DNA from 2 places in the Bacillus sp. DU-106 genome. Region 2 is predicted to be linked to the other one. Evidence: riboswitches for the same ligand, from Rfam matches in the RefSeq annotation. Region 2 holds a riboswitch; the other holds the start of a gene.
The links. A riboswitch is a leader RNA that binds a small molecule or an ion and turns the genes downstream of it on or off. The one in region 2 is predicted to bind cyclic di-AMP.
Positions count from the first base shown of each region.

Region 1 (8,002 bases), 990 kb from region 2:
CCAATTCCAAACAAAGCAGCTGATACAGGACCTACTAAGTTGGTAAATTGAGTGTAAGCAACATCTAAATCTTCAACGTGCAAGCCGTTTTTAAAGAATAGTGCAGCAGCAACAATTAACATACTTGCATTAATTGCTCCAGCAATAACCATTGCAATAATAATATCGATAAATTCGAAACGAAAAATCTTTTTCTTTTGTTCGTCAGTTGTTCCGACCACACGGCGTTGTGTTAATGCAGAATGCAAGTATATTGCATGCGGCATAACTGTCGCACCTAAAATCCCTGCTGCAAGTAATATACTGTCTACACCTTGGAATTTTGGAATAAATAGTCCTGAAAGAAGGGGACTTAATTCTGGTTTTGCATAAAAAACTTGAATCCCAAAAGCAATTACTACAATGAAAATCATTCCTGTAATAATAGCTTCTAGTGGACGAAATCCTCTACGTTGAAATTCAAGGATAATAAATGATCCGGCTGCTGTAATTAAAGCGGCAGGTAGCATCGGGATTCCAAATAGTAAGTAAAGCCCCAATGCAGCTCCAATAAATTCCGCTAAATCTGTAGCCATAATAACTAGTTCACCTTGTATCCATAAACCGATAGACACAGGCTTTGGAAAGTTTTCACGAGCTATTTCGGGTAAATTGTTTCCTGTAGCAATTCCTAATTTAGCTGATAAAGTTTGGATTAATACAGCCATTAAGTTAGAGGCGAGTATAACCCATAATAGTAAATATCCATATTGTGAACCAGCTGCGATATTTGTAGCAAAGTTGCCAGGATCAATATAAGCAACGGACGCTATAAAAGCGGGTCCTAAAAATGGTAACAGTCTTTTCCAGCCTTTTGTTTCTCCACTTAAAGCTAAGTGAGCTGATTGTACGGTTGTACTTTCAGAAGGGAGATGTTCATCTTTTGTTATATCTTTATTCATAGTAGTTTTCCCCTTTAAAATGTTAACTTGATGAAATTATTGTATTTATTCTTACTCATTATTTCAATACATTTAAATATGTTATATGATAATTTCATTTGAACACGAAAGTTTCCTTAATGCAAATTATATGCCTTTATGCAATGGATGGTGTGATAACGTAAAATGAATTGGGAGTTTATGGTGTGATGACGTGGGGAAACATAATAAATTAAAGGGGCAATTTTGAAATTTATGTGAACATAAAGCCGATAATCCAGCATATTAATTGATGGAATTGCATTTGTATGATATATAATATATTGGGATTACAACATAACCATAGTGTTTTGATGTGTAATCTTGTTTTTTATTTTTGTTAACTGATAGAAAATAGTATAAAGAAAAGAAAATGGGATTCATTTTCTTATTATATATGTTTTGATATGAACGTTAACTTATACATGATTTTAAAAATTAGATAGGTGGTAGAAATACATTGGCAACTACAAAACCATACAGAGTATTACTATATTACATGTACACAACAATTGAAAACCCAGAAGAATTCGCGGCAGAGCATTTAGAATTTTGTAATTCACTTGAATTAAAAGGAAGAATTCTTGTAGCGAAAGAAGGTATTAACGGAACTTGTTCTGGAACTGTAGAACAAACAGAGAAATACATGGAAGCAATGAACAATGATCCACGTTTTGACGGTATCGTATTTAAAATAGATGAAGCTGATGGTCATGCATTCAAGAAAATGCACGTGCGTCCTCGTCCAGAGTTAGTTACACTTCGTCTAGAAGATGACATTAACCCACACGAAATAACTGGGAAGTATTTAGAGCCAAAAGATTTTTATGAAGCAATGAAACAAGAAGATACAGTTATCATTGATGCACGAAATGATTATGAGTTTGATTTAGGTCACTTCAAAGGTGCGATTAAACCTGATATCGAATCATTCCGTGAATTACCAGATTGGATTCGTGAAAATAAAGAAGTACTTGAAGGTAAAAAGATTTTAACTTATTGTACAGGCGGAATTCGTTGTGAGAAGTTTTCTGGTTGGTTAGTTCGTGAAGGCTATGAAGATGTAAGTCAGCTTCACGGCGGAATTGTAACGTACGGAAAAGACCCAGAGGTACAAGGTGAGCTTTGGGATGGACAATGTTACGTGTTCGATGAGCGTATTGCTGTACCAGTAAACCAAAAAGAACATGTTATCGTTGGTAAAGACCACTTTACAGGTGAACCTTGTGAGCGCTATGTAAACTGTTCAAATCCAGAATGTAATAAGAAAATTTTATGTTCTGAAGAAAACGAAGCGAAATATTTACGTGCATGTTCTCATGAATGTCGTGTAAGTCCACGTAACCGCTACGTAATACAACATGAATTAACGGAAGAGCAAGTAGCTGCTGCATTAGAGCAAATCGAAGCAGGGAAGTAAACTGAATTCGTATAATAAAAGGGGTACTCCAAGTTTTATTTTGGAGCACCCTTTTTTTATTATCCGGTCCTGTCATTTGTCGGTAAGTCGATATATTAAAAAAATCGCTGATATATTTCGAGTTGCGCCGATATAATCGGAAAATCGCTCATAAAAATTTCACTTACTGCAGCGCACCAAGAATTTGAAAATAACCTTTTTTAATTTTTATCTTCTTTCTCTTTAACGGCAGAAAGTACAGTTTGTTTTACCCAAGCTTTTCTTCGTTTATGTTGTAGACCCCATTGGTATAAACTTTGGGCTCCTAAAATAAGTGAAATGACAATGCCGCTAATCGCAATTAATAGAGCGAAAAATTCAAGAGGTGACGATATTTTGTTTGAATCGGTGTTTCTTAAAAGGTCAATCATAGTAAACCCTAACATTTGGCCCACTACAGAGTAGAGCGTTAAAATTAACAATAAGAGGCTATCTTTTTTAGAGGCGACATTTTCTTGATATTTAAACAAACTATCAAGATTTTGTTTCGCGTTCGAGTATAGAACCTCAATATTAAAAAGTTTTCTTAAACGAAAGAAAATATCTTCACTTTGTGATTGGGATACTAATTCTAAAGAAAAATAATTAGCAGTGAACGAATTGATCGAATAAATTAATTTCTCTATTTCATTAGTATCTTGTTCAATGTTTAGCTCAGCATAGGCGTTAGCCATTTTTAATAAAACAATTTTATGGAATAGGTTTAATAATAAAGCGTAATAAAATTCTCCGTACATTTGACTAGCAAGTTTAGCGATTTTACGTTCTCCTTCATTTGTTACACATGTAAAAATATGTTCTTCCATTATGAAATAACGATTTGGAGCCCATCTCTGGTAAGCGTGTTTTTTTAAATAGTCATGAATGTAAGGAAGGTTATTTGCGCTCACATATGGCTTACCATCACTTGTTAATCCGGAAAGACTAGAAGTACGATAAACATCCACTTCATTAAGCTCCATACCTTCTTTTAGTGACAATAAAGTTTGGACGTACATTCTTTGGTCTTCGAAGAAAGGGAAGGTTTGAAAGTATGAACTTCTTAATCTCTTCTTTTCAAAGAAATCAGTTACGCCATGAAATAAATAACCAAAAATGAATTTTTCAACTTGGGAATACTTTTTTCCGTTACATTCAATACAAATAGTTTCATTTGTATCATTTTTAGTTTCAAGTACACGGAAGCGAGCAGCGAATTCGATTGCTTCAGATAAAGTCATGTTTGGAGCAGTGTTTACTTCTGTTCGAATTGTTAAGAAGCCAAGTTCATAAGGACAAAGTGTTACATCAATAGAGTGTATCTTGAATGGGATTGAAATACGGTTTGTTGTTAAATGTCCAGTTAAGTTAAGGTCCTTTGAATAACGTTGCAAGCCCTTTTGATGCTCTGAGTGAGGAAAGAGAATTTTATTTGTAAATGAAAGATAGTATGCTTCCATATTTTGATGTGAAACTTTAAACTCCCCATAATATGTATTTTCATCATCGAGATGATCGAGCCGAAAAGGACGAAAATCGTTTTTTTGTAAGAAAGGGAACATCTCTTGTTCATATCCAGCTTTAAACGAAAACGGGAATATAAATTGAAATATAGCTGTTGCTACACCTTTTTCCTCAATTGATTGTATTGCCTCCATCTACATTGTGTCCTTTCCATATATGCTATAGAAACAACATGCCCAAATTTATTTGAAAATAACCACTCTTTTATACTCAATTGAGAGTGAAAATTCAGCTTATTTAGCAGAGGACATGTATAATGTTATGTATACTAAAAGTTATAAAATTTTATTTTGAAAAGGGGGATGCTGTATGCGGATTTTAGTATTAGGCGCTGGTGGAGTCGGAGGATTTTTTGGTGGCAGATTAGTCGAAAAGGGAGAAGATGTTACATTTCTTGTTCGTAGTAAACGGAAAAAACAATTAGAGGAAAGAGGACTTGTAATCCGAAGTGTTAACGGGGATTTTTCCTTTCAACCGAAATTAATAACGAAAGAAGAGAGAACTTCTCCATTTGATGTCATTTTATTTTCAACAAAAGCGTATCACTTAAACGAGGCAATTCAAGATTTGAAGCCGTTTGTTGGCGAAAATACTGTAATCATTCCATTGTTAAATGGTATCGCTCATTTATCGCTATTACAAAAAGAATTCGGCGAAGAAAAAGTAATTGGCGGTTTATGCTTTATCGAGACGACGTTAAACGATCAAGGAGAAATTGTACAAACTAGCGCTGCCAACAGACTTGTGTTTGGAGAAATTAAGTCTCAAAATTCAGAGAGAGTAAAGCATATTTCTAAAGCATTTGCAGGTACGAAATCTAGTTTTGTTTTAAGTGAAAATATTACGCAAGATATGTGGCATAAATATTTATTTATTACTGTAATGTCCGGTGTGACAACGTTAATGCGTGCACCAATTGGACCAATCCGTGAAAGTGAAGGCGGCCGTGATTTTATCCGTAATGTATTTGAGGAATCTGTACAAATCATGAGAGTATTAGGAGCTCCAATAAAGGTTAATATTGTCCAGGAACATATGAAAACAATTGATAAAATTTCGTATGATATGAAGTCATCGATGCAACGTGATATGGAGAAGGGTTCGTTTATTGAAGGGAAGCACTTGCAAGGATATTTACTGGATGTAGCAGAGCAATTTTCTATAGCGGCACCATTATTAGGCACTATATATCAAAATTTAAAGGTGTATGAAGAGATGGCCTTTAACAGATCTGTAATAGAATTAGATGTATGAAAAAATAAAAAAGATAGCAATATATAAGTGTATTGCTATCTTTTTTATTTTTTGTATGACAAATTATTTATTTCTTTTCGTTCTATCTGTCAAATTTATTTCCTGTTCACGTTTACCATATAACTGATTAATTTCATTTGCTACTGCATCTAAATATGAATCGGAAAAAATAGGCTTCTTTTCTTTAGACATATGGGTCTCCTTTGCGGATTTTTTAGTATTCATTATGTATATTTCTCAGTGGATTATGCGCAATCATTTTAATTTTTTTCTTATTAAAAATTTTTGTTTACTTTTTGAAAATAAAGGAGTATTATAATCCACAGTTTCAATTTTCTAAATCGCTGAAACCGCATGGTACGGGGGACCCGTTTTTACGGATTAGTACATAATCCGATGGGGTGAATCCTTGAAAAGGTAGGGCTACTCATAGGCCCGAATCCGACAGCTAACCTCGTAAGCGTTATATTGAGAAGGAAGGTGGAGCTTGTGCGACAAAAAAAATAATGTCTACAAGTCTATTTCGCTATGGCTTGTAGACATTTTTTGTTTTCTGAGGAAATCGTTTACTGGCTGTAACAAGCAGTAAAGTTCGTACAAAATTATTGGAGAGTGGACAGCATTGGTTTCATCTATTAAAAGATTTTTAATTGGAAGACCGTTAAAATCAACGGAGCTTGGAGAACAGAAGCTTAATAAAACGAAAGCTTTAGCTATTTTATCTTCTGACGCATTGTCATCAGTTGCTTACGGTCCAGAGCAAATTTTAATTGCTTTAGCAGGTGTTGGAGCGATCGCTTATTGGTATTCCATTCCGATCGCTGTTGGGGTATTAGTATTATTGACAGCCCTTATTTTATCTTATCGTCAAATTATTTTTGCTTATCCGCATGGCGGGGGAGCGTATGTTGTATCAAAAGAAAATTTAGGGATGAATCCAGGCTTAATTGCTGGAGGATCTTTATTAGTTGACTATATTTTAACTGTTGCGGTAAGTGTGTCCGCTGGTACAGATGCAATTACGTCTGCATTTCCTAGCTTACATGCACACAACGTAATTATTGCGGTTATATTTGTTATATTAATTACGATCTTAAATTTAAGAGGAGTAACGGAATCAGCTTCCGTTTTAGCATATCCTGTTTATTTATTCGTTTTAGCATTATTTATATTAATTGGTGTAGGCATATATAATATTTTAACTGGTCATGTTTCACCCACTTTACATGCGCCGATTGGTACACCAGTTGCAGGGATTAGTTTATTTTTATTACTAAGAGCATTTGCATCAGGTAGTTCTGCTTTAACAGGTGTTGAAGCAATTTCAAATGCAATTCCGAACTTTAAAGATCCTGCGCCAAACAATGCTGCAAAAACATTGCTTGCAATGGGTGCATTACTTGCTGTGTTATTTTCAGGAATTGTGTTTTTAGCCTATTATTACGGAGTGACTCCGAGTAAAGAAGTAACAGTTGTTTCTCAAATTGCTGAACAAACATTTGGACGTAATTTCATGTACTATTTCATACAAGGTACAACAGCTTTAATATTAATTCTTGCTGCTAATACAGGTTATTCTGCATTTCCTTTATTAGCGGTTAACCTGGCAAAAGATAAATTCATACCGAGAATGTTTACGATTAGAGGAGACCGTCTAGGTTACTCAAACGGTATTATTATACTTGGAGTTGCTTCGATTATTTTAATTGTAGCTTTCCAAGGACAAACAGAACATTTAATTCCACTATATGCAGTAGGTGTATTTATTCCATTTACACTTTCTCAAACAGGAATGGTATTAAAATGGCTTCGCGAAAAGCCTGAAGGATGGGCTTTAAGATTAACGGTTAATTTAATTGGTGCAGTTATTAGTTTTATCGTAATGAGCATGTTCTTTTTAACTAAATTTGCACAAGTTTGGTCGATTCTTATTTTCTTACCAGTTATTATCTTCTTATTCCATCGAATTAAGAAGCATTATGATGCAGTGGGTGATCAATTAAGTTTAAAAACTTGTGAGCCTCTTATTCCAATTGAGGGGAATGTAATTGTCGTTCCTGTAGCAGGTATGACGCATGTAGTAGAAAATTCATTGAACTATGCGAAGTCTCTTTCGGCAGATCAAGTTATCGCTGTATATGTTGCTTTTGACAGAGAAGAAGAAAAGAAATTTGAAGAGAAATGGAAGAAGTGGCAACCTGAAGTAAGGCTTGTTACATTACATTCTCATTATAGAAGTATTATTCAGCCGCTAACGAAGTTCATTGATACAGTGCAATATAAGGCAAGTGAATCGAATTACCGCGTTACGGTCGTTATACCACAGTTCATTCCGAAAAAAGGTTGGCATAACATTCTTCATAATCAATCCAGTTTACTCATACGTGCGTATTTACTTTATAAAAGAAATGTTGTTATTACGACAGTTCCATATCATTTGAAAAAATAAGAAGATTTTTTAAGGATAGTTTCATGAAAATGAAGCTATCCTTTTTGTGTATATGCTATGCATAATTGCATATGGATTTAAAAATTATATTAATATAATTTTATCGGTTATTTGCAAGTAGTGTTTTCTGTTGTGATATGTAGATATTTCAATCGATAAAGTGAATCGGATTATATTTTGAAATAAGGACATGAAAGCTTGAAAATAAAGGGAATGAAAATACTTCTTTACGTTATATAAACAGCTGTGTTTAAATGACCTTACAGTACAAAACTTATATGAAAACAAAACGAAATTTCATATTTACGCATGTTGTTTAGTTTGAAATGAATAATATTTTTACGTAATATATTCACTATGTGAATGTGGGAATTTTTA
Region 1 is NZ_CP026607.1:1,731,903-1,739,904, forward strand. It holds gene C3Y97_RS09000 (Nramp family divalent metal transporter) at 1-941, opposite strand, end outside; gene trhO (oxygen-dependent tRNA uridine(34) hydroxylase TrhO) at 1,420-2,379, shown strand; gene C3Y97_RS09010 (hypothetical protein) at 2,580-4,055, opposite strand; gene panE (2-dehydropantoate 2-reductase) at 4,231-5,175, shown strand; gene C3Y97_RS28255 (hypothetical protein) at 5,239-5,367, opposite strand; cyclic di-AMP (ydaO/yuaA leader) riboswitch at 5,508-5,653, shown strand; gene C3Y97_RS09020 (APC family permease) at 5,798-7,624, shown strand.
Region 1: linked by a shared signal. The riboswitch ahead of C3Y97_RS09020 (APC family permease) and the one ahead of C3Y97_RS03895 (hypothetical protein) in region 2 are both predicted to bind cyclic di-AMP.

Region 2 (8,002 bases):
ACCTGTAATTGCAGATTCATCTACAGATGCTAATCCTTTGATTACTTCGCCATCACTTGGAATCATTTCTCCTTGTTTTACGATAACAACGTCACCTTTTCTAAGATCAGTTGCTGAAACTTGGACAATGTCTCCATTTTCTTTTACTACATTTGCAAACACATCTTTCTTCGACTGCTTTAAAGAATCGGCTTGCGCTTTACCACGACCTTCTGCTAATGCTTCTGCAAAATTCGCAAATAAAACTGTAAATAATAGAATGAGAGAAACTGTTATATTAAACCATCCTGGTATACTACTAGAACTGCTTGGAAGAAAAGATAAAATGAACGTAATGATAAATCCAATTTCCACAACGAACATAATCGGATTCTTTATCATGACTTTCGGATTCAATTTCGCAACGGATTGCTTCATCGCATGTGTTACGATATCACGATCCATCGTTTTCGCTTGTCTAACTTCATCTTCTACAGCATGTATTTGTGACTCATTTAATTGTTTTTCTTTTACTACTACCGGTCTCATCATTTACCCTCCATTACTTCAATGTAAGAAATTCTGCAATTGGACCGAGTACTAACATCGGGAAGAATGTTAATGCACCGACAATTACAATTGTTCCGATGAAGATGCCACCAAATAAACTATTATCTGTACGGAACGTTCCGACTGTTTCTGGCACTACCGTTTTTTCTTTCAATGAAGCTGCCACAGCTAGCATCGTAATTAAACTGAAGTAACGTCCTAAAAACATAACTAAACCAGTCGTAATATTCCAAAACGGTGTATTATCTCCTAATCCTTCAAATCCAGATCCGTTATTCGCAGCTGACGATGTATATTCATATACCACTTGCGTCAAACCGTGGAAACCGGAATGAGAAATAGCATCCGTCCCTAAATTTGTTGAAAGAGCTAATGCCGAAAATCCTAAAATGAGCAATGGATGAAATAAAATCGTGACCGCGATTAATTTCATTTCCTTACCTTCAATCTTTTTACCTAAAAACTCTGGTGTCCGTCCAACCATTAACCCAGATATAAACACCGCGATAATTGCATACATAATAATGTTTACAAAACCTGCTCCAACGCCGCCATACACAGTATTTAACATCATATTTACAAGCGGAACTAAACCGCCAATTGGTGTTAACGTATCATGCATCGTATTAACAGCGCCTGTTTCAGCAGCTGTCGTTACCGTTGCGTATAGTGAAGAAAATACTGTTCCAAATCGTACTTCTTTCCCTTCTGTACTTCCTTGTACATGTTCGATACCCATTCCATTTAATGCCGGGTTCCCGTTTAGTTCAGATGTCGTAATCGTTATAAACCCTAGTAAAAATACCATAAATAGTGACACGAAAAGGATGCGGCCTTGTTTTTTATTTCCGACCATTCGTCCGTACGTAAATGGAAGTGCTGTTGGTAATAACATCATAAGCATCATTTGCAAAATATTACTCATTTGTCCTGGATTTTCGAAAGGATGCGTAGAATTTGCTCCGAAAAATCCACCGCCGTTATTTCCAAGTTCCTTAATGGAAACGAATGATGCAACAGGTCCACGTAAAATACTTTGCTTTGCACCTTCAATCGTTTGTGCTGTAACCGCCCCATCTAACGTTTGTGGTACGCCAAGTGCGACAAAAACTAGTGCCGCAATAAATGCAATAGGAAGAAACACTCTCGTTAACGCTCTCGTAAAATCAACGAAAAAGTTACCAAGTTCTTTTCCAGCAAGTCCTCTTATAAAAGCCATAACGAGCGCTAATGTCGTTGCTGGTGCCGCAAACATTAAAAATGTAATCCCGATTAATTGTGATAAATAGGATAAACCATTTTCACCGCTATAATGCTGTAAATTTGTATCAGCCATAAAACTAATCGCTGTATTAAAAGCGAGCGTAGGCTCCATCCCTTCAATATGTGCTGGATTTAGCGGCAGCACACCTTGTAATCTGAAAATGAAGTATACGACAACGATCATAAATCCATTTAATAAAACTAATGATAATGCGTACTGTTTCCACGTTTGATTGTATGCTTTTACACCCGTAATTTTAAAAATAAGTTTTTCAAAAGGCCCGAATACTTTATCTAATGTTTTGCTACCTTGAAAAGCTTTTTCTAAATAAATCCCCGTTGGCTTTGCTACTAAAATAAACAAGAGCATTGTAATAATGACTGCAACCCAAATCATAATGAATGATTCCCCCTAATTAAAACTTCTCTGGATTTAATAATGCATACACTAAATACACTGTAATTGCTGCGACAATAACCGATAAGACAATCATCATGATTGCTTTCCTTCTTTCACAACTTTATCTGACCAACTTGCAAGACTTGCCATCGATGCAACTAATAAAATAAAAATCCCGACCATTACAACATCTAACATAACTATCCCTCTCTTTTTGTTAAAATTTACCATTTAAATATTAAAAAAGAACACTGAGCTCTACTCAGTGTTCAAAAAATGAACAACAAAAAGTAAACCTCCTCTCTAAACGCTTACGAGGTTAGCTGTCGGATTCGGGCCTAAAGAGTAGCCCTACTTTCAAAACTGAAAGATTCACCCCAAGTGACGATGCACAAAATTGGTTCCCCCGCTCCATTTCTGGAACTCAGCGATTTTAGGTTTTTTTGGAAATTTTATGAATGATTTATGAGAGTAAATATACTCCTCTATATTTCACTTGTAAAGGGGTAAATTACTGAAAATAATAATATTTACATTCATTTAAACGCTTACATTGAAGATTATTACTGTTATTTCATCTATTTTCTTTATTTCTCTTTTCTTTTCTTAAAAATGACCTTTTAAATATGAAATAAAAAAAGCGAATGACATGAAGTGCATAGCTTGTTGCACTCAGCATTCGCTCTTTTTTATTCAACCTTTATTCTCCTCGTAAAAATGCACGTAAATTTCTCCCGCGAATATAAACTTGTGTCAATTCTGCATGTAGCTGCTCATACTCGGTAATATCTACCTCTAAATACAAAGCATCTTTTGATGGTAATATAATATACGGCCCTGGAAAAAGGGGATCGATCTGAACCAATTCTTGAACTCGCTCTACCGATACTGCCCAACGATTTGCTATATCTCCAAGTAATAGTACCTTCATCATTTCTTCCCCCGCCCTATTCAAAAAATAAAAAAGAAATATTATCACAATTTGTAAACACGACAAACTTAGCTCCAATGGTTTCATAGAGCCTCGCTGGATATCGTTTATTCCTTGTAACAACAGTAATAGGTGCTTGAAAAGAAAAGCGAATGTGTTCTGTGAAAAAACTAACGATTGGAAGCTCATCCCCTAGTAAAATCACCTTCTTAATACACTCACAAATACTAGTAAAGTCCTGCTCCTTACTACAACTATAAGTCCAATCAAACCCACAATTCCTAACTTCAGCCGCTATCTCTTCATTTGCTGTAAAAATAATTAACTCATGTTGAAATGATACTAAATCTCTTAAACTATTTACCTTACTTTCTTCTCCAACACAAATAAGTGTTAGTTCCATGTACCTCATCCTCCTTAGTATAAAAGAAATCAAACATAGATTGATATTCCCCTATACTAATCAGATCGATGAAGTGATGTATCCATCATGGCACCGTCCTCTCTCAAGACGCTTACGAAGTTAGCTGTCGGATTCGGACTTTGAGAGTAGCCCTACTTTCAAACTTGAAAGATTCACCCCTAGTGACACTGCACAAATTGGTTCCTCCGCTCCATATAATTGGACTCAGCGTTTACAAAAAAATGTATTCTGGCTGATATATTACTCCTGTATTTTGAAAAAGTAAACAGAAAAAAAGCCAGTTATAAAACTGGCTTTTCACTTATCTATACACGCGTTCTATTCACTTTATACGCAAAATGATTCGTCGGTCCATGACCACTACCAATATTCAATGGCTCTTCAATTGCTATACTAATAAATCGTTTTGCTTCTTGAACAGCATCTTCAATTGAGTATCCTTTCGCAAGTCCTGCTGTAACCGCTGAAGCAAATGTACACCCACTTCCATGCGTTTGCTTTGAAGGAATTCGCTCGCTTCTAAACTCAATAAATTCTTCTCCATCAAAGAGGAAATCAATTACTTCATTCCCTTGATATTCTGCATGTCCGCCCTTCATAAGCACATATTTAGCACCTAATTTGTGCAATACTTTTGCAGCTTCCTTACTATCTTCAACATTATGAATCTCCACCCCAGTTAACACTTCTGCTTCTGGAACATTCGGTGTTATAACAGTTGCTACTGGTAATAAATATTCTTTTAATGCTTGAACTGCTTCTTGCTGTAATAATGATGCACCGCCTTTTGCAATCATAACGGGATCTAGCACAATATTATTCCAGCCAAACTTTTTAATTTGTTCTGCAACAATTTGAATTATTTCACTACTAAATAACATTCCTAGTTTCACTGCATCTGGTGTTACATCCGTACCAATTGAATTCAGCTGTTCTGTAATACCTTCTAATGGAACAGGATATACCCCTTGAACGCCAAGCGTGTTTTGAGCAGTAATTGCCGTAATAGCCGTCATTCCGTATACACCAAGCTCTTGGAATGTTTTTAAATCTGCCTGAATTCCAGCACCGCCGCCGCTATCAGACCCTGCAATTGTTAAAGCTTTATTCACTTTCATCCCACTCATCCTTTTCTATCCAAAATAGCGATGATAAATCGTTTTTGCTTCGCTTATATCTTTCGTTCCATGTACGAGCACACGGCCATCTTTAAAGGCTACTAACCTCTTGTCTTCAACAGAAAATGATAGTAAATATGGATTTATATTTAAATCATTTACACGACCTTCCAACAACTCTTTATATTGTTCAAAATTCATTTCATCTTTATGAGGTGGTCTAATTTGAACTGTATTTCGCCCGCATAAAACTGCTGTTTTTGATGTGTTTTCTTTATTTAAATACGGATATAATGCATTCTCTCCGCATGAAGGACAATTATGCTGGCGAAGTTTTTGCACATTCATACATGAATACTCATTCTTCCACATATCAAACGATACAAGCCCATCTCGAAGTGATTCGTAATCTTCTACTAACAGTTTAAGAGCTTCTGTTACTTGATGAGAAACGACAAGAGATACAGCAGGTGATATAATACCCGCTGTATCACATGTTGCCCCGCCAAGCGGAATCGACTGTAATAAACATGATAAACATGGTGTTTTACTAGGAAGGATTGTGTAAGAAAGACCGTAACTACCTACACATGCACCGTAAATCCATGGAATAGAATATTTTTGTGATATATCATTTACAATAAAGCGCGTTTCGAAATTATCAGTCGCATCAATAATTACATCAACATTTATAACAAGTTCTTCTAGCTCTTCAGCTGTTACATCTTGAACGAGAGCTTCTATTGTTACATCACTATTAATCTCTTCTAAACGTTTTTTAGCCGCTATAGCTTTTGGAAGATTATTCTTTACGTCGCTCTCTGCATACAATTGTTGTCTTTGTAAATTACTCCAATCTACATAATCACGGTCAACAATTGTTATCTTGCCAACACCTGCTCTTACAAACATCTCTGCATTTGCACTACCTAATGCACCTGCACCGATAATAAGCACATGCTTTTCTCTTATCTTTTGCTGTCCTTCTTCTCCAATTGGAGAAAATAGTTCTTGGCGAGAATATCGATTATTCAACTACGCTCATTCCTTCTAAAGGACTACTTGCAGTTGCACAACGCTTACGTGCAATGCGACCTGCTTCAAATCCTAAACGGCCTGCTTCAATACTTAATTTCATTGCTTGTGCCATTTTAATAGGATCTTTTGCTCCTGATACAGCTGTATTTAATAACACGCCATCTGCTCCTAATTCCATTGCAAATGCCGCATCAGCTGGGCTACCAATACCGGCATCAACGATAACTGGTACTGTCGCTTGTTCAATAATGAAGCTCAAATTTAATGGATTTACAATACCAAGTCCTGATCCGATTGGAGATGCTCCTGGCATAATCGCATGCACGCCAAGCTCTTGTAATTTACGTGCTAATACAACATCATCAGATGTATACGGAAGTACGATAAATCCTTCTTCCAGTAACATTTCAGATGCCTTTAATGTTTCTACCGGATCAGGTAATAACGTTCTATCATCACCAATAACTTCTACCTTTATCATGTCACAAAGCCCAGAAGCTTTTGCTAATTTTGCAATACGAACAGCCTCTTCAGCGTTTTTTGCTCCTGCTGTATTTGGTAATAACGTATATTTTTTCACATCAAGTTTCTCTAATAAATTAGGTTGCTTTGCATCAAAGATATCCATACGACGTACTGCAAACGTTAAAATTTCAGCTTCAGAAACGTCAATTGCCTTTTGCTGTACGTCAAAATCAGGGAATTTACCTGTTCCTAATAAAAGTCTAGAATGAAATGAAAATGGTCCAATGTTTAACATAATCAACCGCCTCCTACGAAAGTTACAATCTCAATTTGGTCTCCATCAAAAACAGATGTATCTGTATGATCATCTTTTTGTAAAATATCTTTATTACGCTCTACTACAACAATTCTGTTATCTAGCTCTAAATGTGTAAGTAGCTCAGCTACTGTTTTTACACTCGCTGGCACTTCAATTTGGTTACCATTAATTTTTAAATTCAAACTTCCATCCCCTTTCTAAACTCTTCTAGAAAGCAATGAATCTAGCAAATGATTCTCTTGCTTTCCTTCTATTAAATCAGCCATATATTGGCCAGAAATAGGACTTAATAAAATACCGTTTCGATAATGGCCCGTGCAAGCATATAAACCTTTTATTTCTTCATGCTCTCCCATATAAGGAGCTTCATGATTCGATTGTGGTCTTAATCCTGCCCACGTGCTTTCCCATTCTGCTTCTTTTAAAGCTGGCAATATTGTATAAGCACGCTCTAATATAGAAGTTATACTTTCTGGCTGCACAGTTTTATTGAACGTATGTGGCTTCATTGTTGCCCCAATTACGTAACGTCCACCGCGCTTTGGAGTAATGTAAAATCTTTCTTGAAAAATAGGTGCTTTTAAAAGTTGTTTTCTACTTCTTACCGCAACCACTTCTCCTTTAACTGGATATGTACCCCAATCGCGGTGAAAATAACTGAGTAACTTCGTGCTCCATGAACCTCCTGCAATAACGACTTTCTCACATGTGACAATACCTTCACTTGTAATAACTCCAGTCACTTTATTATTTTCAATACGGATATCAAATACTTCTGTCTGTTCATATATATCAGCACCGGAAATCGCTGCAGAATGTGCGAATGCTTTCGTAAGCTCTGGTGCAATAACATGACCGTCTTTCGGATAATATACTGCTCCTATAATAGATTCGGATAGATATGGCTCTTTTTCCCGCACATGGTCTCCCGTTAGAAAATAAGAATCTTCACCTGTTTTCTGCTGCCAATCCATAATGTGAAGAATTCTTTCCTTCTCATCTTCATTTTGAGCAATACGATAAATTCCTTTTTCTTCATATCCAATATCAACACCCGTCTTTTCACGTAAAACTGCTGCAAGTTGTGGAAATATAGCTCGGCTTTCTCTAGCAAGTTCAAATAGCGGATTATACGCATCCCATTCTGCCTGAACACCAAGTAAACCAGCAGCTGCTTTTGAAGCTTCCGATGCAATACTTTGCTTCTCCACAATCGCTACTTTATGTCCTCTTTCTGCTAGAAAATGTGCAACTGAACTACCAATTACACCACCACCAATAATCGCTACATCATACTTCTCACACATGTTTTTCCGCCCACTTTCTTATTGATTCCTTATAAGATTTCGCTTTGCTATACGGGTTACTACTACTTACAATTCCAGACATAACTGCTATACCGCTTACACCGTTAGTAAGAACATCCACTGTGTTTTCTGGGGTAATTCCTCCAATTGCTGTAATCGGTATAGATAAACACCTTGCAATGTCTGAA
Region 2 is NZ_CP026607.1:743,572-751,573, reverse strand. It holds gene kdpB (potassium-transporting ATPase subunit KdpB) at 1-528, opposite strand, end outside; gene kdpA (potassium-transporting ATPase subunit KdpA) at 542-2,209, opposite strand; gene kdpF (K(+)-transporting ATPase subunit F) at 2,229-2,306, opposite strand; gene C3Y97_RS03905 (SipW-dependent-type signal peptide-containing protein) at 2,306-2,410, opposite strand; cyclic di-AMP (ydaO/yuaA leader) riboswitch at 2,507-2,652, opposite strand; gene C3Y97_RS03900 (hypothetical protein) at 2,913-3,146, opposite strand; gene C3Y97_RS03895 (hypothetical protein) at 3,160-3,546, opposite strand; cyclic di-AMP (ydaO/yuaA leader) riboswitch at 3,640-3,787, opposite strand; gene thiD (bifunctional hydroxymethylpyrimidine kinase/phosphomethylpyrimidine kinase) at 3,873-4,685, opposite strand; gene thiF (thiazole biosynthesis adenylyltransferase ThiF) at 4,701-5,720, opposite strand; gene thiG (thiazole synthase) at 5,713-6,483, opposite strand; gene thiS (sulfur carrier protein ThiS) at 6,486-6,689, opposite strand; gene thiO (glycine oxidase ThiO) at 6,705-7,814, opposite strand; gene tenI (thiazole tautomerase TenI) at 7,807-8,002, opposite strand, start outside.